Regions from separate parts of the Ruegeria sp. YKSF131 genome, predicted to be linked through region 3. Evidence: riboswitches for the same ligand, from Rfam matches in the RefSeq annotation. Region 3 holds a riboswitch; each other region holds the start of a gene.
The links. A riboswitch is a leader RNA that binds a small molecule or an ion and turns the genes downstream of it on or off. The one in region 3 is predicted to bind cobalamin.

Region 1: it holds a riboswitch for cobalamin, as region 3 does, so the genes downstream of both, AC2FLZ_RS11100 (CbtB domain-containing protein) here and AC2FLZ_RS17280 (DUF1636 family protein) in region 3, are expected to answer to the same signal.
Region 2: it holds a riboswitch for cobalamin, as region 3 does, so the genes downstream of both, AC2FLZ_RS17070 (DUF4198 domain-containing protein) here and AC2FLZ_RS17280 (DUF1636 family protein) in region 3, are expected to answer to the same signal.

Annotation. Positions count from the first base shown of each region.
Region 1 is NZ_JBXWQZ010000025.1:33,621-39,641, reverse strand. Features, by position in the region: gene AC2FLZ_RS11125 (GDCCVxC domain-containing (seleno)protein) at 1-133, opposite strand, end outside; gene AC2FLZ_RS11120 (hypothetical protein) at 138-569, opposite strand; gene AC2FLZ_RS11115 (MerR family transcriptional regulator) at 607-1,023, shown strand; gene AC2FLZ_RS11110 (transglutaminase-like cysteine peptidase) at 1,372-1,995, shown strand; gene AC2FLZ_RS11105 (DUF1636 family protein) at 3,141-3,476, shown strand; cobalamin riboswitch at 3,658-3,873, shown strand; gene AC2FLZ_RS11100 (CbtB domain-containing protein) at 3,908-4,078, shown strand; gene AC2FLZ_RS11095 (CbtA family protein) at 4,083-4,781, shown strand; gene AC2FLZ_RS11090 (hypothetical protein) at 4,846-5,349, shown strand; gene AC2FLZ_RS11085 (L,D-transpeptidase) at 5,747-6,021, shown strand, end outside.
Region 2 is NZ_JBXWQZ010000055.1:13,257-19,277, forward strand. Features, by position in the region: gene AC2FLZ_RS17055 (ABC transporter permease) at 1-297, opposite strand, end outside; gene AC2FLZ_RS17060 (sugar ABC transporter substrate-binding protein) at 405-1,424, opposite strand; gene AC2FLZ_RS17065 (ROK family transcriptional regulator) at 1,614-2,804, shown strand; cobalamin riboswitch at 2,926-3,124, shown strand; gene AC2FLZ_RS17070 (DUF4198 domain-containing protein) at 3,257-4,042, shown strand; gene cbiM (cobalt transporter CbiM) at 4,049-4,660, shown strand; gene AC2FLZ_RS17080 (NikL family nickel/cobalt ECF transporter subunit) at 4,657-5,220, shown strand; gene cbiQ (cobalt ECF transporter T component CbiQ) at 5,220-5,999, shown strand; gene AC2FLZ_RS17090 (energy-coupling factor ABC transporter ATP-binding protein) at 5,996-6,021, shown strand, end outside.
Region 3 is NZ_JBXWQZ010000057.1:1-6,021, reverse strand. Features, by position in the region: gene cobN (cobaltochelatase subunit CobN) at 1-2,889, opposite strand, end outside; gene cobW (cobalamin biosynthesis protein CobW) at 2,893-3,948, opposite strand; gene AC2FLZ_RS17280 (DUF1636 family protein) at 3,953-4,327, opposite strand; cobalamin riboswitch at 4,422-4,626, opposite strand; gene AC2FLZ_RS17275 (NAD(P)-dependent oxidoreductase) at 4,729-5,724, shown strand.

The sequences.
Region 1 (6,021 bases), on a different contig from region 3:
GCTTCAGGACTTTTCCGCAAGATGTGCATTCGTAGAACCACTGGCACGCATCTGTTGGCATCGTTTCAGGTCTTGAATGTCCACATTCCGGGCAGATGATCGTGCTGACAAGGTTCGGGCGTTCTTCACTCATGGCGTCACATTAAGGTTATCAGGAAATCATTTATTCGGATTTCGTTGAGTACGATAACCCAAGCGATGGTCGTTAACGCAAAACTGCCTGTCAGCCACCATTTGAGGCGGTCGAGTGAACCATGGCGGTACGCGACGATGCCAGAGAGAAACAGCAGGGCCGTCGAACCGCCGAGCACGTAATAACTCGCGGCGGCAATCTTGCCAAATACGGCCAGCCAGCCCCCTCCCAAGCCAAGTAAAATCAAGGCCATCGGCAAGATGCAGCAGGTCGCAACGCCAAATGCGGTAAACGATCCAAGAAAACTCGCCCCTACAAACTTGCTCATAGTCTGCTTTCTCCGACTTTGACGATCCTGAGCGGAAGCCGGTTCGGCTTCCTCGATTTTTGCTTCGTGCGGTTTGCGAAATTCGACATCATGACCGACAATATGCATCCTGTAGTGGCTACAGGTTCAAGGGAAAGGTCATCACATGATTGCGATTGGCGAAGTGGCGAGATTGACCGGCCTGTCGGTCGAGACGATCCGCTACTACGAACGGGAAGGCATAGTCGAGAAAACCGGTCGAACCGCCTCGGGGCGCCGCGCTTACACGGAACGGGAAATATCCGAGCTCAGATTCATCAAACGCTGCCGCGATCTTGGCTTCACTATTCAGGATGCATGCGCACTTCGCGAATTGTCCAAAGCGCCGGAGCAAGCCTGTCGTGACGCCGAAGACGTCGCAACAAAACATCTCGACAAGGTCAGGTCAAAGATCGCCGCTCTCCAACGGCTGGAGCAAGCATTGGTAGAACTTGTGCAGACCTGTACTGAAGGAGCAGCATGCCCCCTGCTAACGGCGTTGCTCAACGAGCCTGTCGTCAAAGATGTCATTAGCGGTCACTAATTGCAGCGCCCGGAAAAACCGAAACTGCCTGTCTCAGTTTGGGGAGGAGCGGCTTCATTGTCCCAGTATTTCGTAACCTTAAGCGATGACGGCCGATCTGTGTTGTATTTTTGTTGAATGAGAGAATTGCGATCAGCTTACCCTCTAGTTCGCGCTGTTAGCTATGCCGGACTGGTGATGGCGTGGATGCTCTGATGCTGTCAACTAAGGAAGAAATACCAAAGAATCTGCAAATTTTTGCCGCTTTACCCCTAGAGGCTAAGAAGCAGTTGCAATGCCTCAAGGCACATGAAGGCTTGGAATAAAATACATTGGCCCCGGAAGTTTGGATACCTTCGAGGAACGAGCATGGAGAAGGCAGATATGACAAATCCCACGTTAGTTCAGAGAATGTTATCGAAAAACCTGCTGGGTTATCTCCCAATGATCTGTTTTATATGCAGCTTTTTTGTGTCTGCCGCTACATTACAAGCCTCTGAGCTTCCCTCGATCGGTCTTGACAGAAAGATTGAAGCGCCATCCGGTGCCAAAACACTATGCAAAGATTACTCTTGGGCGTGCGCGAGCGCTCGTAGTTCTGGTCTGTCCGTGGCACAAGAAAATCAGATCGTTAAAACGATCAACACGCGCGTCAATCGGAGAATCCGTGCCGTTTCGGATCAAAGCCAATACGGGACAAAGGAATACTGGACACTGCCGACGCAAGGGTCAGGAGATTGCGAAGACTTCGCTTTGCAAAAGAAGTTTGAACTTGTGCAGAACGGTGTGGATCCTACGAAGCTACTAATCGCGACCGTCTTGGACACCAATCGCAATGGCCATGCTGTTCTAGTCTATCGCTCGAGTGAAGGCGATTTGGTTCTGGACAATGTTACCAACAGGATCAAAACGTGGAAGGAAACAAGGTATCTTTTCCTACGAATACAGGACCCGATTCACCCTGATCGTTGGGTACAGGTTTCTAGCGGCTAAACCATTGGGTAGACATTGGTTGCCTCTCGCAATTGATGTCACGACCTGCATTGTTCTGGGCGCATAGTTGAGTTTCGATGCTCAGTCCGACTCGTCCATCTGCTTGTGTTTGCACCATTGCGTGTGAACGAATTCGATCCGCGCGCCAGATATCTCGGAGGTGTCGTATTGGCCTACTGTTGGGATTCCGCAAGCCATACACGTAGACAATGGGCGCGTTTCCGCAGCGAAACCTTCCATTTGACCCGCTCAGATTGGAGTATCTCCGTCAAGTAAAGGCCACCGGGTCGAGCGCGTTACGGCGAAGATATCGAACGCCTGATTAGGACGACCATGGAGGCCGTTCATCTACTTTAGGGAAGAACGCAATTATCCCCCAAGGATAAGGGGAAATGCGACGGCTCCGGCACTGCGTCGATGACATTGGAGGAGTTCGAAGACTGGCTGCACCCGGAGATATGCCGTTATCACAACACCCATCACACCGGGTTGCGGCGAGAACCGATGGCGGCATGGGCGATCCTCGGTTGTAGTGACGCAGACAGAAAAGTTGTTAATGCCGAGGCGTTTCGCATCAGCGTACTTCCTTTTGAATGTCGTCGGTTGTCGCTACGCATTCAGTCCCATGATCGGTCGTGGTAACCGAAAGGTAACCATCAAGCACGAACCCCGCTATATGTCCCGGATCTAGACTGTAATTGACGATAGAACGAACCTAGTTACGCGCAACAAGAACCTGTCGCGTCTCGGAATTCGCCTTGGGAGGCGCGGTGCGCGCGGACCTGAAAATAGGCGTGTCATGGCGAGCCGATCCCGGAGGCAATGCTGTTTCAGATTATTGAAGAACAAAGATGTTTCGCGTGAGCTGTTTCCACTTCATCGCCTACCACCTGCTTCAGCTCAGTCTCACGTAGAAACTTAAAAATTTTTTCGTCTGATGGTTGCTTCTTCGCCCTGCCAAATCCCCGTCTCGCACTCGGTGTATTTGCAAAGTTTTCGAGGGCTAGGGCTCATGTGTCCTTCCTGCCTGAGTATGGACTCTTTTCCAGACTTAGAGTCAAAACACGTATTGAAACTGAGCTAACAACCGACCAGCAAATATGAAATCTCAGATGGAAGTTCTCGATCAAGGATCAGCCTGACGCATGTGCCTACCTAACCTCACGCTTTGCAGAACCTGCCGCGACGCGGATTCCACCCTTTATGATCAATTAGCCGCAACGCTGGAGGCATCGGGGGTGCAAGCCGAGTTGCAGCAAGTGGATTGCATGTCCGGTTGTCACCGACCACAGACGTTGGCGGTGCGACAAAGCGGCAAGACCGCCTATCTTTTCGGTGAGGTTACGGTTGTCGATCTTCCGGACATAATGATCTTCATGCGGATGTATGAGGACAGTACTGACGGCGACTTCGCTGACGCCAGGAAGCTAGGTAAGCTACGTTTCAAGGCGATTGCACGTATACCGGCACAAAAAAGATAGCCAACATGCAACTTGCCGACCAAAGCTCCGGTGTCGAGTTTTCAGCTTACAGTTTGTGTTTTTCGACTTAGCCTTCTGCACTGAACGGCTAAAATCTAAACCAAGCCTGCCATTACCTAAGATTGACCGCTGCAGAATACTATGATGTCGCTTTCGTACTTGACGGAACAAAGCACTATGGAACAATAAAGGCTTCTACGGTGTCCAAAGGTGCCTACGCACTGGGACTGAAACGGGAATGAGGACGGTGCACCAAACTACCGCACTGAAGCCTTGACCGCCCCCGCGACTGTGAGCGGCGAGCGGCCTTCCAATACCACTGGCGTAATGGCGCTGGGAAGGGGGAAGTCTGCTGTGACCTGCGAGTCAGGAGACCGGCCGTAGGATGGACACAACATATGCCGTCGGGTGTGACGGCGAGGAGGATTAAAATGACGACAAAAACGATCAAGGCATCCGCCGCTGGCGCATCCTTTCTGCCTGCAGTATTCGCCGTGGTTCTGGGTCTAGGGATCATTACCGTGACTGGCCATGTTCAGGCTTCTGGCCTGCATGACGCGGCTCATGATGTGCGCCACGCAACTGGCTTCCCCTGCCACTAAAACAATGTTCAGTCGTATTCTGACCAGCGGCTTGTTCGCTGGTGCAGCAGCGGGGCTGATTGCCGCCCTTCTGCAGTTGTATTTCGTGCAGCCAGTGCTACTTCACGCCGAGCTCTATGAGGGCGGCGACCTGGTGCATTTTGGCGCTGATCCCGTAACTGCGCATCCCGACCTGCCCGGCATGTTCGCCGAGCCGATGCGCGATGGTCTCAGCATTATCTTCACCATGCTTACCTACACCGGCTATGCGCTAGTCCTGGCGGCGCTGATGTCAGTAGCCGAACGTCAGGGGCATGAGATCAACGGCCGCACCGGCCTGCTTTGGGGTCTTGCGGGCTTTGTCGCCTTCCACTTTGCTCCTGGCTTGTCACTGGCTCCAGAAGTTCCCGGCGTAGCGGCAGCAGATGTGGGAGTGCGTCAGATCTGGTGGACGGTCACCGTTGCCGCAGCCGGCGTAGCCATGTGGCTGATTGCCTTTGGAGGTAACCTGGTAAGCTACCTGATTGCGGCCGTGCTGCTAATGGTACCGCATATTATCGGGGCCCCTGAGCCTGAGAGTTTCTCTGGGCCGGTTCCGACCGAGATCGGGGCGCTTTTTGCTGCCCGGGCCTTCGGCATCGGCATGGCCGCCTGGGCACTCTTAGGCAGTTTCACCGGCCACTTCTGGCAGACAGAAGGCAAGCGCGCAGGCGCTGCAGTCTGATCGCGCTCCTCCATTGCTACCCCGCTGGTTACACCGGCGGGTTTTTTTTATTGAGGATGACAAGATGTCCCGTTCTCTTGCTCTCTTTGCCATCGGACTTGTCTTTGGCGGCGGTGCTGGCTTTGTGATTGCCGCCAGCAGCGGTAGCACCTTTGAGAGCCATGACCATACTGACCCGGCCCAACACGGCGGCAACATGGAGATGGCAGCGCACGACCACTCCGCTGCCACTAATCTGCCTGCCGACAGCGACGCCCCCAGTGTGGCGATCCAGATGATTAAGGATCCTATGGCGGGCTGGAATCTGCGTGTGACACCGCAGAACTTTCGCTTTGCTCCGGAAAATGCCTCCACGGCTGACGTTCCAGGCGAAGGTCACGCGCATGTTTATATCAACGGCGAAAAGCTGGGCCGCCTTTATGCCAATTGGTTACACCTTCCGTCGCTCCCCGATGGCGATGTTGAAGTAAAAGTTTCTCTCAATGGCAACAGCCACAGCCCTCTGATGGTTGAGGGTGTGCCCGTGGAGGCCAAAGTGACCGTGCAGCCTGACGGCGATGACTCCTGATTGACATTCCTGGCTGAGAAGACAACTACGCGGATTCAGCGGGTCTAAGCGGCAAGTACAGCGTGCGCGCGGGTTTTTGCCGCTCTGTATCCAAGGACAGATAAGCTGTTGCAAAGCCGCGCCGAATTCCCGTCTTGTTCCTTTGGCTTGCATCGTCGGAAACCGAAAACATGAAGCAACTACAATGGGCATTTCGGTTCTTTCCATTGCTTTTTTGACCCAGTCCAAAGCAAACTCGATCAAATCAGAGTTCACGCCACCGCGCACCTGATCGACTGGATAAACTAAGCGTTACCTGAAACCTCTTGAAGCTCTAGCTGCTAGAGGCTTTAAGACTCGAATTTGATCGTGAAAATGCGATGCAAATACATTGAACTTGTGAACCAGGCTGAGATCTATGCTGACAAGGCGCTATTTCATTCAATCAACCACTGCGCTGTTTTCCGCGTCTGCGGCCAGTCCATTGATCGCCAAAACATGGCCAACCTCGTCGCAAAAGACCTATTGGGACAGCCAGGTCACGCCATTTGATTACGATCCAGCGACCTCAAATCCATGGGGCGTTCATGACCGTTTTTTACCACGACGTGTCGTAGCAAATGATGGTTTGGTTCCTGGTGACATCCATGTCGATGCGGTCGCGCGCTATCTTTACCATATCGAGGAAGGCGG
Region 2 (6,021 bases), on a different contig from region 3:
GATGCCTGCGGTCAGGATCACAAGGCTTTGTGCCGCGGCCACGATCCCGACGATCTGAACCTGTTGCAGGATCAATGTCAGCGCAAAGGGCGAAAAGAACTTGGGGCCCAGCAAGACACCAAAGATGACGATGGCAGCGACAAGGACAATCAGCGGGACCAGCGACGGGTTCACATGCAGAAAATGCTGAACCGTCCCGACAAATCCGCGTTGGTGATCGTCAAACTCGGCGACTTTCTCCGGGCTGCCTTTTGCGGCGGTTTCGAAATCGTCAGCTTGTCGTGAAGAATCGGACATGGAACTTCCCCCAAAGCGTCAGGTTTATGACGACTTTAGCAAGGTTTCAGGCGTGTGGGTGGTTTTGATAAGTGGAAGGCCGCGCAGCGGCCTTCCAAACATTCAGCTTAACCCCAGCAGAGGTCCATGCCTTCCTGAACCGAGATGGACTCGACGCCGTCGGCGGCCTTATCCGTCACAAGCGCCACACCGGTGTCAAAAAAGTCCTTACCGGGTGTGTTCTCGGGCTTCACGCCTTCGTCCGCCCATTTCTTGACGGCCTCAACGCCCAGCGATGCCATCAGCAGCGGGTATTGCTGTGATGTTGCACCGATGACGCCGTCCGCCACGTTCTGCACGCCAGGGCAGCCGCCATCGACGGAAACGATCAACACGTCATTTTCGCGCCCGATAGCCTTAAGCGCTTCATAAGCGCCCGCTGCCGCCGGTTCGTTGATGGTGTGCACCACGTTGATCGTCGGGTCTTTGGCCAGCAGGTTCTCCATGGCGCGACGACCGCCTTCTTCGTTGCCAGCGGTGACATCGCTGCCAACAAGACGCGGGTCGTTTTCATCGCCAATCACGTTCGGATCGGCCAGATCAACACCGAACCCCTGAAGGAACCCTTGATTGCGAAGCACATCCACAGTGGGCTGGCTGACCGCAAGGTCCAACGTGGCGATTTTGGCGTCATTTGCCGCATCTCCCAGCGTGGCTTTTGCCCATTGTCCGATCAGAAGCCCCGCAAGGAAATTGTCCGTGGCAAAGGTCGCGTCGGCCGAGTCGATAGGCTCAAGTGGGGTGTCCAGCGCAATCACCAGCAGCCCGGCATCGCGGGCCTGCTGCACCGCCGGAACGATGGACGACGTATCCGACGCGGTCAGCAGGATACCCTTTGCGCCATCCAGAATGCAGGTTTCAATGGCCTGAACCTGAGTTTCGTGGTCTCCGTCGACTTTGCCGGCAAAGGCTTTCAGCGTCATGCCAAGCTCTTCGGCTTTAGCTGTGGCACCCTCTCTCATTTTAACAAAGAAAGGGTTGGTATCCGTCTTGGTGATCAGGCAAACGGTTTCACCTTCGGCCATTGCACTGCTTGCCATGGCCGTAACCGCCAGCGCCGTGGCGCCTGCAAGTTTCGCAAGTTTCATCGGTAGTCCTCCCAGTTTTCCCAATGCCCTTCCGGGCATACGTTTGATCGGGCGAAAACCGGCCCGATCTCACATAAAAACCATCACAAGATTCGAATTTCGAGTCAATAAATAAATCACTCTTATTTATTATTGACAGAAAGGAAGGGTTCCAACATTGTCGTCATGAAGGGGATGGCCGTGTCTGCAATGAACTCTCAGGGCAATACCACTGGCGTACGCGAGCCAGACATGCGCGGCACCAACCAAAGTGGAATGCGGGCCCGAAATGAACGGCTTGTCCTGTCACTGGTCCGGCGCCATCAGGCCCTCGCAAAATCTGAAATCGCGCGCATGACCGGCCTGTCGGCGCAGACGGTCTCGGTCATCATGCGCCAGTTGGAGAACGATGGGTTGCTGTTGCGGGGCGAACCGATCCGGGGAAAAGTCGGACAGCCATCGGTTCCCATGCGCCTGAACCCGGACGGCGCGTATTTCTTTGGGCTCAAAGTCGGGCGGCGCAGTACCGAACTGGTGCTGACGGATTTCCTTGGCAACGTCAGGCACCGCGAACGGCGGACCTATGATTTTCCGACGCCCGAGGCGACATTGAGCTTTTCCACAGAAAGCCTCGACAAAGTGATGGCGTCAATGTCGCACGAGGCGCGCAGCAGAATCGCGGGCCTTGGGATTGCCATGCCGTTCTACCTTTGGGACTGGGCACAAACATTGCAGGTTCCTCAGGAAAAAATGGATCCGTGGCGTGACGCGGACCTGAAAGGCGCGTTGGCCGCTAGCTATGACGTGCCGGTTTTCCTGCAAAACGACGCAACGGCCGCCTGCGGTGCCGAGCTGGTGTTTGGCCCGGCGGAAGGCCCACGAGATTTCCTGTATTTCTATGTCGGCTTCTTCATCGGGGGCGGGGTGGTTCTGAACGGCTCCATCTTTCCGGGGCGGGGAAATGCCGGTGCGCTTGGCCCATTGCCTGTGCCGGACGAAGTGGGCGGAGTGAAACCGTTGATAGATGTCGCCAGTCTTTATGTGCTGGAGCGTGCGGTTGGTGGAAATGCCGCAACAGCCGGTTCAATCTGGGAAACGACACGGCATTGGGACGTACCGGAAACCCTCCTTGAGAATTGGCTGAACCAGGCGGCGCACGGAATCGCCCATGCCATCGTCTCTTCTTGCAGCCTGATCGATTTCGAATGTATCAAGATTGATGGCTGGATGCCTGCTGATATCAAGGCGCGGCTGGTGGAAAGGGTTGAGCTCAAACTATCCCATATGAACCTGACCGGGCTTGAACGGCCCTTGGTGCTGGCAGGGGCGGCGGGCCCGGATGCCCGGTCATTGGGGGCGGCCAGTTTGCCATTGTCGGAAAGATACCTGCTCGAAGGGTAGGTTCATCCCCGAAAAACCCCGACCTGTATCCAAAGCGGATCAACCGGAAAAAGGGCATTGCCCGCTGAACTTTTTGACAGCCAGCGCAATTGATCGTTGACGGATGCTGAAGAAGTCTGGCAAGCCGCTCGGCATGTCCGGTTCCGGGGCGTGCTCTGGAATCAATAGGGAATGCGGTGCGGGCTTTGGCCCAATTCCGCAACTGCACCCGCAACTGTAAGCGGCGAGCAGGGCTGAAGTGCCACTGGAGTTAATCCGGGAAGGCCAGCCCAACGCTTTGACCCGCAAGTCAGGATACCTGCCGGACATGTGCCTTTGACAAGGGCACTCCTAATCGGCGACGGGATGTGCGTCGGAGCAGGATGCTTGAAAAAGCAGCTCGGCTTGGACGTCCCCGCAGTCAAAACGCATCTCGTACCGGGGTTGGTACGAAGGGACAAGGACGACTATTGATGACCAAGCTGCTTTCTGCAGCCGCTGTGGCGATGGCGCTTCCAGCGATGGCAAATGCGCATTTCCTGCTGGAATACACCTCTGACACCATGATCGACGCACCGGGGAATGTTCCGGTCAAGCTGATCTTCTGGCATCCGTTCTCGAACGGGCATGTCATGGATCTGGACAAGCCGCAGGAATTCTACGTGATCCACAACGGTCAGAAAACCGACCTGCTGGACACTCTGGAACCCGTGCGTTTCACCGGCGGCGAAAACGAAGGCGCGGCATTCAAGGGTTATGTTCCCGTCAAACGGTCGGGCGACTATGTGCTGGTGACAGTTCCCCAGCCCTATTACGAGGGGTCTGAGGATATCTATATCCAGCAGATCGCCAAGGCATTCATGAACCGCAACGAATTGCCGACCGACTGGATGAACCCGGTGGGCTTGCCGGTTGAGATCATCCCGCTCAACAAACCGACCAACATCATCGCGGGTTCGACCTTTACGGGTCGGGTTATGGCAGAAGGCCAACCGGTTGCGGGTGCCGAGATCGAGATCGAGTACATGGCCGCAGAACCGGACATGGAAAGCACGGCTGCTTCGGCCCCGACCGTCTCGCCGTTGCCGGGTGGTGCATTGGTCGCAACTTCGGATGATAACGGGTATTTCACATTCGGCGTTCCAAAAGCCGGATATTGGGGTTTTGCAGCGCTCGGCGCCGGTCCCGTGACCGAACACAATGGCAAAGAACTCAGCCAGGACGCGGTCATCTGGATCCGCGCCTGGGATTTGGAGTAACCGTAGATGCATATCGTTGACGGAGCCTTGTCCAACCCGGTTGTGATCGGCGGCGCCGTCGCTGCGGCGGGTGGAATTGCCATGGGCCTCAGGTCGCTGGATCTTGATCGCATCCCCACTGCGGGGGTGCTGTCAGCCAGCTTTTTCGTGGCATCGCTGATCCATGTTCCTATTGGTCCGTCGTCGGTGCACCTGATCCTCAACGGTATGGCCGGGCTTTTGCTGGGGTGGGCCGCATTCCCGGCCCTGTTCGTCGGGCTTTTGCTGCAAGCCGTCTTCTTTGGCTTTGGCGGGTTGACGGTATTGGGGATCAACACCCTGAACATCGCGTTGCCCGCGGTTCTGGCCGGACTGATCTTTAGCCGCCTGATCGCCCACGGCTCACCTCTGCAAGGTGCGATATGGGGCGGGGTTGGCGGTGCCTTTGCCATTGCCGCCACAACCGGCATGGTTGCGTTTTCACTGGCCTTGTCCGGGGATGCCTTCCTGCCTGCGGCCAAGCTTGTTTTCTTTGCACATATTCCTGTCATGGCGATTGAGGCGATCCTGACCGGGTTCGCGGTTTTGCTGGCGCGCAAGGTCAAGCCCGAGCTGTTTGTCAAACGAGCGGTCGCATGAGGTATCTGGCAATCATTCTGGCGCTGTGCTGTGCACCCCTACCTGCCTTGGCGCATAAGGTCATAGCCGGAGTGTTTGAATCCGGTGACGCCATCGAAGGCGAAATCGGCTTTTCCAACGGCGACATGGCAAGCGATACCGAGGTCATCGTCAACGGCCCGGACGGAGCCGAGCTGGGCCGTATCGTAACAGATGCAGACGGGTTCTTTATCTACACGCCAAACGCGCCGGTGGCCCATACTTTCTTTGCAATCCTTGGTGCCGGGCATGTGGCCGAGGTTACCATGCCCGCTGCGGATGTCGCCCGGATCATGGGCGTTGAAGCGGAACCTGATACCCCGCCAACAAACGCACCTGCCCAGACAGCGGCGGTGCTCAGCGATGAACAACAACAGGTCATTGCCAGGGCTGTTCGTGATGAGCTGCGCCCGCTACGACGCGAGATCGCGGCTTACCGCGAACAAAATGATCTGCAAACTGTTCTGGGTGGGATCGGATATATCGTCGGTCTGTTTGGTCTGGGCTTTTACTTTGCGGCACGCCGCAAGCTGGCGGCCTGATGGCGCATGTTCTGGGACAACAGGAAAGCACGCTGGTCAAAGCGGGCGCGCAGCGGCGCGGCGCGATCAACCCGCTTGATCCTAGGATGCGGATCGTTATGGCGGTTGTCTTCGCGGTGGTGACAGTGGCGGTGTCCTCGCTGACAGCGCTGTGCGCGGCTCTGGCGGTGTCCCTTTCGCTTCTTGCCGCGTCGCGTCTGCCCTGGCGGAAGACATTGAAACGCATGGCCATGATGGACGGGTTCATCCTGTTCATGCTGGTGTTGTTGCCATTCTCCATGCCCGGCGACCCGATGTTTACGCTCTGGGGGTTTCCCGCAAGCTGGCAGGGCTTCTGGAAAGCGGTCGAGATCGCCTTGACGGCCAACGCGGTCATCCTGTCCCTTATGGTGCTGGTCGGCACGATGGAGCCGGTCACGCTTGGCCACGCCCTGCACCGCCTGCGCTGCCCCGAAAAGCTGGTTCACCTTTTGATGTTCACCATCCGATATATCGAGGTTCTGCGGGAAGAATACCTGCGCCTGCGCGCGGCCATGAAAGTGCGCGGCTTTCGCCCGGCAACAAACTGGCACACCTATCGCAGCTTTGGCTATCTCGTGGGCATGATGCTGGTGCGCGCGATCGAAAGATCCGAACGCATTCTTGATGCGATGAGATGCCGGGGTTTTTCAGGCCGTATGCTGTTGCTTCAGGACTTTACCCTGACCCGAAGGGACATCGTTTTTGCCGCAGGTCTTGGTGCTCTTTGCGCGGGTCTGATCATACTGGATTTGGCATGACACTGATTGCGCTTGAAGAAAT
Region 3 (6,021 bases):
CTTTTTGGCGGCGGCAAAACCGGCTTCATGCGTGGCATAGTCGTTGGCCAGCAGCAGGTCAGTTTCCGTCAGATCCTGGAGGTGAACAAAACTGTCGGCATTGGCGACACGATCCGTGATTCCCGCTTTGTCCTGCGCGATGTGTTCACCTTCCAGCGCGTACGAGCTGGCCTCAAGCCATGCCTCCCCGGCTTGGGCGCGCGCCTCGTCCGTATAGGTCTCGGACAGATGGGTCATGTTCAGGCCGTAACTGCCGGGTGCCGGGCCAAACACCCGCGTAGCCGGGGCGTGACCGGCATAGGGGTTCCAGTCGGTCGCTTCATCACGCTCTGACAAAGCCCGAACCGCCTGACCATAAAGGGCTGACAATGTGGGGAACACATCGCGAAACAAGCCCGAAACCCGCAGGGTGACGTCCAGACGCGGGCGGCTCAGGTCGGTGATGGGTAAAACTTCGATACCCGAAACCCGCTCGGATCCCTTGTCCCAAACCGGCTTTACACCCAGCAGGTGCAGGGCCATGGCGAATTCTTCGCCCGCAGTGCGCATGGTGGCCGATCCCCACAGATCGACAATCAGCCCTTTCGGGTAATCACCTTCCTCCTGCAAGTGCCGCCGTACCAGTTCCTCGGCCAGTTTCACGCCTTGCGTGTAAGCTGCGCGGGTGGGCACAGATCGCGGATCGGTGGTGTAAAGGTTTCGCCCGGTCGGCAGCACGTCAAAGCGGCCCCGATAGGGCGAGCCGGACGGGCCAGCCTCGATCCTCTTGCCGGCCAGCGCATTGATCAGGGCCTTGCGTTCGGCATGGGCGGATGGGGCTGGGTCGAAACTGCCGGTCACGTCCGGTACACGCCCATAGACGTGCAGCCCGTCGCCGAACTGACTTTCTTTGATATCGCAGACAAAGCGGTCAATGCGCGTGATTGCTTCGGCGGTGCTGGTGGCCTGATCCAGACCCAGATCGTTCTCCAGTCCAATGGCCTGTGCTTCTTCCCGGATATCTTCCTGCAGCCGGTCGCGGCGTCTGGGGTCAAGACCGTCCGCGTTTGAAAATTCGTCCAGCAGGGCTTCCAGCCGCACCATCCGGTCAGGCGTTCCGCTTTCTTTCATGGGAGGCGGGATGTGGCCCAGGGTCACCGCGCCGATCCGGCGTTTGGCCTGCGCGGCCTCGCCCGGGTCGTTGACGATGAACGGGTAGATCACCGGCAGGTCACGGATCAGTGCCTCGGGCCAACAGTTTGCCGATAGGGCGACTGATTTGCCGGGCAGCCATTCCAGCGTGCCATGCGCACCGATATGGATCAGCGCATCCGCTCCAAGACCTTTGCGCAGCCACAAATAGAAGGCGACATAGCTATGGCGCGGGGTGCGCGAAAGGTCGTGATAGTCGTCATCGCGCAGCTCGGGTGTTCCGCGTTCTGGTTGCAGTGCGACCAGTGCCTTGCCGCGTCGCAAAGCCGTGAAGTGAAACGCGTCATGAGCGAAAATTGGGTCTTGCTCGGGATCGCCCCATACGGTGTGCAGATCGGTGCGCAGGGTCTCGGGCAATTCAGCGAGTGCACTCAGATAATCCTCAAGCGGCCACGATACCCGGGCGTCCAAGAGTGTGTCGGCAATCGGTTCGGCAGCCGTGATGTCGTAGCCTTCACCGTGAAGATCAGACAGCATCGCTTCGGCTGAGGCCAACGCGTCGAGACCGACCGCATGGGCCATCTGCCAGTCTTTGCCTGGATATGTGGACAGTACCAACGCGGGGATCTGGTCTGCCTTGGGTTTGTCATTCAGGGCGAGCCAGCCCGATACCCGGTCGATGATCGCCTCGATCCGGTCCGGCTCGGCCCGATGCGCAAAACGCGAGTATTCCAGATGCGGATCGCGCTTGCCCGGCTCTTTGAAGGAGGCAATGCCTGCTGATATTCGCCCGTCCACTTCGGGTAATACCACATGCATGGCGAGGTCGGCAGGCGACAGGCCGCGTTCGGCCTCGGCCCAAGCCTTGCGTCGCGAGGTGGCGAGGGCGACCTGAAACACCGGCACATCCGCCGCGTCCAAAGGCGACGTGCCAGACGCGCCCTTTCCCGAGAATGAAGTGGCGTTGATGATGGCCGATGGTCTCAGGGCAACGACCTGTTCCCTGAGCCAGTTGGCAGCGGCCGGGGCCTTGAGCGACGGGGCGAACAAACCCACCGCCTGGAGCCCGCGGGCGCGCAAGCTGCGGATCAGGGCCGCGACCGGGGCTGTGTCTGCTGATGTCAGATAAGCGCGGTAGAAGGTTACGAGAATGCGTTTAGCATCGTTCTCGAACGCGGAATCCACCGGGATGACACCTTGTTCCGGGCACCACGCACCGCATTCGGGCACGGTTTTCGCGCCCATCACCGGGCCGGCATAAAGCCCTGCTGCTAACGCCATCTGGGCCAATGCGGCCTGCGCGGCGACTTCTCCGCCGGTATCACAAAGATGTGCCAGCCGCCGCAGGGTCGAGAGGGGCAGGGTCGAATACTCATCCAACCGAGTGTCTTCGCGCCCATCCGCCGGTAAAACGGCCAGCGCGATGCCTTTGGCCTGTGCCAGTGCCAGAACCTGTTGCAACCCGTAAGACCAATAGGGCACGCCACCGATCAGACGGATCAGGATGCCCTTTGCGCCTTCAAGTGTCTGTTCAACATAGGTGTCGACGGACAGTGGGTGTTTCAATGCTGCAAGATTGGCCAGTCGCAAGGTTGGCATCCGCCCCTCAGGTCCGCCGCCGCGATGCCAGCCCGCCGCGAAAGCGCCCAGGTCACTGTCGGAAAAGGACAGCACAACCAGATCGGCTGGGCTTTGGCCCAGATCGGTTGGGGTCTCGGTTTCCTCGAGCCCGTGGCTTTCGCGAAAGACGACGTGCATGACTTACTCGGCAACCTCGGTCACACCCACTAGGATATCACGGATCTCAGCCTCTTTGATGTCGTCATGTTCGGCAATGACGACCAGGCGCGAGCGGCGCTCTTCACCGGGCTCCCACGGGCGGTCGTATTGGTGACGAACCCGTGCGCCGACAGCCTGAACCAGCAGGCGCATCGGTTTGCCAGTGACGGCGGCATAGCCTTTGACGCGCAGGATATTCAGCTCAGTTGCCAGACGTTCAATCCTGGCAACCAGTTCCGCCGGGTCGGTCTGTTCCGGCAACTCGACGATGATGCTTTCGAAATCGTCATGCTCATGATCGTGATGGCCATCGTGATGTGACGGGCGCGCGTCCATGTCATTTTCGGCGGCAGCCTCAAGGCCAAGCACGACGCGTACGTCGACGACACCCTCGGCAACCTCGACGACGGGAAGCGGGCGCGGCGCCTCAGCGGCGATGATCTGTTTAGCTTTCGCGACACCTTCGGGACCTGCCAGATCGGGCTTGGTCAGCAGGATGATATCCGCGCACGAGATCTGATCCTCGAACACCTCGGACAAGGGTGTTTCGTGGTCGATCGAGTCATCAGCCAGCCGTTGGGCATCCACCGCTTCAACGTTCGGAGCAAAGCGACCGGCGGCCACGGCCTCGGCATCGGCCAGCGCAATAACGCCATCAACGGTAATTTTCGAACGGATATCAGGCCAATCAAACGCTTTCAGCAGCGGTTTGGGCAGTGCAAGGCCGGATGTTTCGATCAAAATGTGATCCGGGCGCGGTTCCAGCGCCATCAGCGCCTCGATGGTCGGGATGAAATCGTCGGCCACGGTGCAGCAGATGCAGCCGTTTGCCAGTTCCATGATGTTTTCCGCAGGGCATTCCGGAATCGCGCAGGACTTCAGGATGTCGCCATCAACACCCACATCGCCAAACTCGTTAACAACAATCGCAAGGCGCTTGCCCTGCGGGTTCTGCATCAGATGGCGCACCAGCGTGGTTTTGCCCGAGCCCAGAAAGCCGGTGATCACAGTGACGGGGAGTTTTTCAAGGTTCGACATGATCTCAGGCTCCAATCGGGGGAATGCGCGAGGCGCAGTTTTTGCGGAAATGTTCAGGACGGTCGCGCCATTTCACCAGACCATCGCCTGTGGCCAGATACTTAGTCGCGCCATCGATGATGACATCGACGTGATCGATTTCGTTCAGATTCTCGTAAACAAAGGTCCAGCGATCCGGCCCGCCCCGAAGCACGATGGAACAGCCCTGATCGCAGTTCGAAAGGCATTCGACCGGTTTCAGAATGATGCCATCCGGCAGGACAGCCTGTTCCAGGGCCTTGTGCAACAATGTGCCGGGTCGCTCAGCGTCATCCTCGACGGGCAGACCCCGGCGGCAAGTCGTGCAGACCAGTAGCTCTACCGGTGCGTTCTCGCTCATGTCTCTCATCCCCCCAAATCCTCTTCGCGGGGGACGGGGTTTCATGCGGGCACCACGTCTGCACATGGACCCGACACCGGAACACCCCGCCCGGTTTCAACTTCGGGTGTTGGCAGGTCTCCCGGCTTGCGGATGCCAGAGCGGTCGCTCTGTCGGATGTCCCGCCTTCCCGGCACAGGCCAGTGGCATTGGGCATCCTCTCCGGTCACGGTCGCGGGGGCGGCTGCGTTTGGCGGATGAACCGTTGACGCATTCCCTTTTCATCGGCTGTCGCCGACACCAACGACAGGGACATGCGGCACCGCTGACCCGCTTGTCAAGCGGTTCGCGCGCAACAAATAAGCCAAGGAGAAAAAAGCGACCTGTAGGCGTCGTTCGGCGGCATGAAGAATGTGTTCGGTATGTGGTCGCATGACGGGAAAACGACGAACTTGGAGATGCGTCATATGAAAGTGGGATTTATCGGTCTGGGTAACGTAGGCGGCAAGCTTTCGGGATCCCTTTTGCGCAACGGCATTGATCTGACTGTGCATGACCTGAACGCGGATCTGGTGGCCGAGTTTGTCGCCAAAGGTGCAAAGGCGGCTGAGGGGCCCGCCCAGTTGATGCGCGATTGCGATGCGGTGATCACCTGTCTGCCGTCTCCGGCAGCATCGGATGCAGTGATGCAGGAGATGTTGCCCGAAGTGGGCCCCGGCAAGATCTGGATGGAGATGTCGACCACGGACGAGGCCGAAGTCAAACGCCTGGGAGCCGAAGTCATATCGCGCGGCGGTGCGGCCGTCGATTGCCCGGTTTCTGGCGGGTGCCACCGTGCCGCGACGGGCAATATCTCGATCTTTGCGGGCTGTGACCGGGAAACGTTTGAACGAATTCTGCCGTTCCTGACGACAATGGGTCGTCGGGTTTTGCACACCGGCGAACTGGGCTCGGCCTCGGTGCTGAAAGTGATGACCAATTATCTTGCCACCGCCAACCTGATCACCTGCGCCGAAGCACTGGTTACGGCAAAGGCTGCGGGGATGGATCTGAACACGACCTATGAGGCGATCAAAATCTCGTCCGGCACGTCCTTCGTGCACGAAACCGAAAGTCAGGTCATCTTGAACGGGTCGCGCGATATTTCCTTCACCATGGATCTGGTGAAGAAGGATATCGGTCTGTTTCAGGAGGTCGCCGACCGCGCCGGGGTGCCGCTGGAAATAAACCCGGTGATGATCAACATCTTTAACGATGGTATCGCACGCTATGGCGAACGCGAGCTTTCACCAAATATTATCAAGCGGCTGGAAGAGGCAACCGGCCTGGATATCACCGCCCCGGGCTTCCCTGCCGAAATGACGGATGATGAGCCGGAGGAGCCGGGATACGAGGTTGTGCCACAAGGGCGCGCCTGAACGTAAAGCACATACCAGACAAAATCGCGCCCCTTGAACGAACAGGGGTAGGCAGGAGTTCCGAAAAACACGCCATATCTGGCCCGCAATTCGACAGAATCGCGGGCCTTGAACGTCTTGAAATACCGAGCGTCGCACGCGTGTACTGCGGGGTTAAGTCAGCGATTTGGATGTTGTTGGAGGCGAGTACCGGAATCGAACCGGTGTACACGGATTTGCAATCCAGAAAGAGCGTAAGCAAAAACAACGGCTTATGGGTGCAAAACACCTCCTGACAAAAAGTGAACAAAAAGCGAA